DNA from 2 places in the Lactimicrobium sp. genome. Region 2 is predicted to be linked to the other one. Evidence: a T-box and tRNA genes for the amino acid it is inferred to sense, from the RefSeq annotation. Region 2 holds a T-box; the other holds one or more tRNA genes.
What was found. The T-box of region 2 lies ahead of SOI44_RS01400 (valine--tRNA ligase). A T-box ahead of a tRNA ligase gene usually reads a tRNA of that ligase, here a tRNA-Val.

Region 1 (3,393 bases), on a different contig from region 2:
TTTCTGCTTTGATTATCTCATACGATACAGATCCGTCCAAGTGCTCACAGAATCAAAAAAAGATGCCTGCCGCATTACTGTGGGTAAGCATCTTCTGACATCAAAGAGAACGGATCGTTTCTTTCGGGAAACGCTTTGGATCGGTTGCAAGGAAAATCAATACAAAAGCAATGATATTTGCCACCAGGCCAACCCCAAGGATGACCGGAATGGATACCCTCTCCAGCAGGAAGCCGCCGATCAGGTTGGCCAGCATCATACAGATACCGCCGGTCGCAATTCCCATGATGGCCTGTCCTTTGGCAATATCGCCAACGCCGACAATCCGATAGACGTAATAGACAGCTGCGACCTGATAGAAGCCGGAATACAGAAGATGGGCAATGTTGCACCAAACAAAGAAATGGATGCCTGGAGAAATCAGGAAGAGAACAGCTTTCAGGATACCGCCGAAGGCAGAGATTCTCAGCATGGTATCGGCACCGATGCGGCCCATCAGATTAGTGCCGAACATGACCGCAGGGATTTCCGAGAATGCCATGACGGCAAAGGCAAGTCCCATGTCAGACTGGCCGCCGCCAAAGTATCTCACAAAATAAATCATGTATGTACCAAGCAGTGAGTTGAGGAACCATTCCAGAATGAAACCTGCCATCAGCAGTTCAAACCGATGATACTTCTGAAAGAATTCCTTCATGGTGCTTGGCTTTTCATCTTTCAGAATTTCATTGCCGGCAATCGGTTTACTGACCGCAGCCGAGGGAACCGGAAAACTTGCCAGAACCAGCAGCAGGATGAAATAGATGACCATGTAAATCGGCAGAATAATCTCAGCCCCGAAGTGTTCGGTCACATTGCCCATGATCAAGGCGCCGGTGGCGTAGCCAAAGGATCCCATGGATCGAGCTAAGCCAAAGTTCATGTTGTAGCCATGGTTGGTAAACTGCAGGCACAGTGAATTCAGCAATGGTGCAATGCTGGACTGCAGTGTAAAGGCAACGGTGTAGAACACCAGTGTGGATGCATAGTTTTTCGGAAAGATCTTCAGCATGGCAAAACATGCCACACAGGCAATGAAAAAACCTGCGATCATATACTTCAAAGGACGTTTGGTACGGTCGGCAATATCACCGGATACCTGCTGCAGGATGCAGCTTGCCAGTGCCCCGGCAGATGTGATGCCGCCGATGGCAGCCGTGGAAAAGCCGCGGCCGGCAAGAAAAACAGCCGCAAAGCTGTTGATAATCAGGTAATCAATCCAGAATCCGGCCTGGATGATGCCGTAGCGGAATGTTGGTCCATTTCTTACAGTTTCTGACATAGCCCCACCTCGAACAGACATATATATTATGGTCCCTTCAGAGAACCTGCAAGCATAAAAAAAGGATTCATCAATCATTACGATCATGAATCCTCATCATCAGTGGAGAATATGGGGTTCGAACCCATGACCCCTCGCACGTGAAGCGAATGCTCTCCCGCTGAGCTAATTCTCCGCTGACTATTTTACCATGGTTTCACAAATATGGAACCCTTTTCCGTCACAATCCCATCCAGCGTGACATCATGCGGCTCCACATCAATTTCAGCCATCTGCTGCACAGAATAGGCCACACCAATCTTGTGTCTGGCACGGTTCAGGACACTGTCATAGTACCCTTTTCCATAACCCGTGCGATGGCACTGGCTATCAAAAGAAGAAAGCGGCACAATGAACAGATCCATCTCCTCTACCGGCTTGATCGGTGTATCAACAGGTTCCTGTACACCGAACCTGGATGTGGCATATACCGTATTCGATGTAATCTGATGAAAGATCAGAGTGCCTTTGCGTACCACCGGGGCATAGACATGAATGCCTTTTGCATAGCAGGTCTGGATCAGCGGATCAATATCCACCTCTTCTCTCATGGGCAGATAGACACCAATACAGGAGATATCATCCAGGTATGGCAGCAGCTTCTGAACAATTGCCATACTCATTGCTTTTCTTTCACGGGATGACAGTGCCTTTCTTGCCTGCAGGCCGGCCTGCCGGGCAGCTTGTTTATCCAATGGAGTCAGTCATGTCGATCTTCAGAAGCTGATTCAACTCGACTGCATATTCCATCGGCAGCTCACGTGTGAACGGCTCCAGGAATCCCATCACAATCATTTCCGTTGCCTGGGCTTCACTCAGGCCGCGGCTTTCCAGGTAAAACAGTTCATCCTGGGAAATCTTGGAAACGGTTGCCTCATGTTCAATGGTGCTTGTCGCATTCTCATTGATATTCAGCGGAATGGTATCACTGCGGCTCTTCTCATCCAGGATCAATGTATCACACTCGATCTTGGTCTTGGAGAAGTCTGCCTTCTTGCTGAAACGGATCCAGTCACGGAAGTTGGTTACGCCGCCATTGCGGGAAACCGACTTGGAAACAATGGAACTGGATGTATGCGGGGCAAGATGAATCATCTTGGCACCGGTATCCTGGAACTGGTTATGAGAGCCTACGGCAATGGAAATACACAGGCCATGGGCATATTCACCTGCCAGGATGCAGGCCGGATACTTCATGGAAATACGGGAACCGATGTTGCCGTCAATCCACTCCATGGTGCCATGGGCATCGACCTTGGCGCGCTTGGTAACCAGGTTCAGAATGTTTCCAGACCAGTTCTGTACGGAGGAATAACGGCACTTGGCACCCTTGCCGACAAAGACTTCAACAACTGCCGCATGCATGGAATCCTTGGAATACTGCGGTGCTGTGCATCCTTCCACATAAGAGCATTCCGCACCATCATCAACAATGATGATGGAACGCTCAAACTGTCCCATGGATTCGGAATTGATACGGAAATAGGACTGCAGCGGTTTCTCCAGCTTAACACCCTTTGGTACATAGATGAAGGATCCGCCTGACCATACGGCACTATTCAGTGCTGCCAGCTTATTATCCGTAGGCGGCACAATGGTCGCAAAGTACTTTCTGAACAGTTCCGGATATTCACGCAGACCGGAATCAATATCCAGGAAGATGACGCCCTTCTGCTGTACTTCATCCAGCATGTTGTGATAGACAGCCTCGGATTCATACTGGGTTGTCACACCAGCCAGATATTTGCGCTCTGCCTGAGGAATACCAAGCTTTTCAAAGGTATTCTTGACTTCTTCCGGCACTTCATCCCAGCTCTTTTCCGCTTCATTGGAAACGGTCTTAAAGTAGGTAAAATCCTGGAAGTCAATCTCGGACAGATCCGGTCCCCACTTTGGCATAGGCAGTTTTTCAAAGGTATGGAAGGCCTTCACTCTGAATTCTGTCATCCATTCCGGCTCATGCTTATACGCAGAAATCTTTCTGACAATGTCTTCATTCAGACCTTTGCCAGTATCAAAGACTGCTTTGACAT
Region 2 (3,393 bases):
GTGCAATGACATTGCCATCGAGATCTTTTACCATGACGCTGAGCACCGTGCTTGGCTTGAGATCATTGGCTGCCTTGATTTCACGGATCTTCTGGATCATGGAAACAAGACGGTCCATGCCTTCCATGTCAGCTTCCGGAATATTGTCGATATGCTTCGGCCAGGTCTCTTTGCAGATAGATTCCTGGGTATGCGGCATCGTCAGATAGATTTCCTCGGTCACAAATGGCATGAATGGATGCAGCAGACGGACGATGTTGTTCAGCACAACCAGCAGTGTGCTCTGGGCGGCCTTCTTGATTGCAGGATCCTCATCATTGAGTGAGCTCTTGCACATTTCAAGATACCAGCTGCAGAAATCATTCCAGACAAAGGAGTACAGCTCATTGCCAACCAGGGCAAATTCATACTTCTCCATGTTTTCGCTGACATGGTCAATAGTCTGGTTCAGTTTATTGAGGATCCAGGCATCGGCGGCTGACAGGTTGGAAAGATCTACATCCTCCATCGTCATGCCTTCATCCAGGTTCATCAGCACAAATCTGGACGCATTCCAAAGCTTGTTGATGAAGTTCCAGGCTGCCTCTACCTTGGCAGGAATATAGCGCATATCCTGGCCAGGGGTGCTGTTGGTCGTCAGGAAGAAACGCAGGGCATCAACGCCATAGTCATCAATGACTTTCATCGGATCAATGCCGTTGCCAAGTGATTTGGACATCTTTCTGCCCTGCTCATCACGGATCAAGCCATGAATCAATACATCACGGAATGGTCTGTTCTTGGTGAAGTGGCGGGCCTGGAATGCCATTCTGGCAACCCAGAAGAAGATGATGTCATAGCCGGTTACCAGCACATCGGTTGGATAGTAACGCTTGTAGTCCTCGGTTTCCTCAGGCCAGCCAAGTGTTGCAAACGGCCACAATGCACTGGAGAACCAGGTATCCAGAACATCTTCATCCTGCACCCAGTTTTCCGGATCCTTTGGATCGGTTTCTCCAACATAGGTTTCACCGGTCTTCTTGTTGTACCAGGCCGGAATGCGGTGTCCCCACCACAGCTGACGGGAAATGCACCAGTCTTCAATGTTCTCCAGCCACTGGTTGAAGGTCTTTTCAAAGCGCTCCGGATAGAAGTTGATCTTCTGATCAGGATCTTTCTGATGGGCAAGTACATCATCGGCCAGCGGCTTCATGCGTACAAACCACTGCTGGGAAAGATATGGCTCCACGACGCAGTGGGTTCTTTCGGAATGGCCGACATTGTGGGTGATATTTTCAATCTTGACCAGATTTCCGTCTTCCTTGATCTGCTCGACAACGGCATCACGGGCTGCGTAGCGGTCCATGCCTTCATATTTTCCGCACAGCTTGTTCATGGTGCCATCCGGATTCATGCAGATCGGCTTGGGCAGATGGTGACGCTCGGCAATGGCAAAGTCGTTAGGATCATGGCCCGGCGTGCACTTCATGATGGCCGTACCGAAATCCATATCGATGTAGTCATCGCCGATGATCGGCAGTTCCTCGCCATTAGCAGGGTTGGTTGTATGCAGGCCGATCAGATGCTTCCAGCGCTCATCGTTCGGGTTAACGACGATGCACACATCACCAAACATTGTCTCCGGACGGGTTGTGGCAACATGGATCTCTTCGCCTGTCTCTTTGACGATGTAGCGGAAATAGTACATCTTGCCGGGATCATCCTGGTAATAGACTTCGATGTTGGAAAGAGCTGTACGGGCCTCCGGATCCCAGTTGATGATACGCCAGCCGCGGTAGATCAGACCTTCGTTATACAGCGTGACAAAGACATGGCGGACTGCTTTGTTGAAGCCTTCATCCATGGTGAAACGCTCACGGCTGTAGTCCAGGGAGTTGCCAAGCTTGGCCCACTGTTTGCGGATTGTGGAGGCATATTCTCCCTTCCACTCCCAGGCACGTTCCATGAACTTTTCACGGCCGATGTCATAGCGGGAAATACCTTCGCTCTTGAGTCTGGCATCGACTCTTGCCTGGGTGGCAATGCCGGCATGGTCCATGCCCGGCAGATACAGCATGTCATATCCCTGCATCCGTTTGTAGCGGGCAATAATATCCTGCAGGGTATTGTCCCAGGCATGGCCGATATGCAGAATACCGGTGACATTCGGGGGCGGGATCACAATGGTAAAGGGATCCTTGGCCTTATCGCCGGCTGTGAAGTATCCCTTCTTGACCCATTCATCATAGCGGCCGTCTTCGACAGCCTTATGATCATACTTTGCATCAAGATTTTTCTTCATTCTTCCTCCTGTAACAAACAAAAAGCGTCTGCATTGCAAGGACGCAGACGCTGGCGTGGTACCACCTTAGCTTACTTCTCAATATGCATAACGCGCATCCCACGGTATAGCTTACTGCCATTTCAGCCATACAGCTGCCGGAGGACTTCATGAAGCGCGGCTGTCTGCTTGCACCAGCCGCAGACTCTCTTTTAAACCGTTGATTTCATTACTCATTCCGGCAATTGCCTTGCCAAGATTGTAACACAGCATACTGGAAAAATCAGCGGTGAATTGCATCGACAAAGCGGCGCAGCAGGCCGGTATTGCCCACTTTGCGGGTGATGATATCAGCCAGGATGAAATTCAGAATATACAAAGCGAGGCGCAACCATGGGTTCAGCTCAAACAGGACATCAAAGGCCGTAATGATCAGGGCACCAATAGCAAAAATGATGATGCACGTGATCATCATTGACAGGAAATAGCGGTGTCTGGTCCTGGCGAGTTCTCTGCTTGGCTTAGGCTGTTTCATGCCCTCATTGTAACATGGTATAATGGTGGCATGTGTGGAAGATACCAGTTTTACGATAACAAATCCATTTCAATCCGCCATCTGATTGCGATGGCAAAGTCGAAAATGCCGCCGGCAGAATTTGGGCAGCTGTCCCTTTTTGAAGTGTTCCCAAATCAAAAAGTTCTGATCGGTGCCTATGATGAAAAAACACAGCGGTTTGGTTCTGCGATTATGAAATGGGGTTATACACGGGGAAAAGGCATTGTCATCAATGCCCGTTATGAGACTTTTCTTTCCTCACCTTTTTTTGCAGATTCTTTTCCCTGCGCCGTACAGTGCAGCGGCTATTATGAATGGTCAAAACAGCCTCGGCGCAAATACTATTTCACCAGTGAAACAGAGCCTGTGTATCTGGCTGGAATCTGCCATCAGGAAGCTGATGGGCTGCATTTTGTCATCCTGACCGAAGATGCCAGAGATGCTCAGAAGAAGATTCATGACCGTCAGCCGATCATGCTGGATAAAGAAAAGGCAAAGGCATGGTGCAAGGATATCACCATGCCTCTGTCACAGTTTTCTCTGCAGAACAGAATCATTCAGATTGCAGCTTAGAACA

Region 1: it encodes a tRNA-Val, which carries the amino acid that the T-box ahead of SOI44_RS01400 (valine--tRNA ligase) is inferred to sense. The anticodon was not compared.

Annotation. Positions count from the first base shown of each region.
Region 1 covers NZ_JAZHUW010000012.1:24,785-28,177, forward strand. Annotated here, with positions in the region: gene SOI44_RS04585 (MFS transporter) at 101-1,321, opposite strand; tRNA gene SOI44_RS04590 (tRNA-Val) at 1,425-1,496, opposite strand; gene SOI44_RS04595 (5-formyltetrahydrofolate cyclo-ligase) at 1,507-2,055, opposite strand; gene sufB (Fe-S cluster assembly protein SufB) at 2,048-3,393, opposite strand, start outside.
Region 2 covers NZ_JAZHUW010000003.1:25,985-29,377, reverse strand. Annotated here, with positions in the region: gene SOI44_RS01400 (valine--tRNA ligase) at 1-2,281, opposite strand, end outside; T-box leader at 2,316-2,515, opposite strand; gene SOI44_RS01395 (hypothetical protein) at 2,544-2,795, opposite strand; gene SOI44_RS01390 (SOS response-associated peptidase family protein) at 2,826-3,389, shown strand; gene ruvB (Holliday junction branch migration DNA helicase RuvB) at 3,386-3,393, opposite strand, start outside.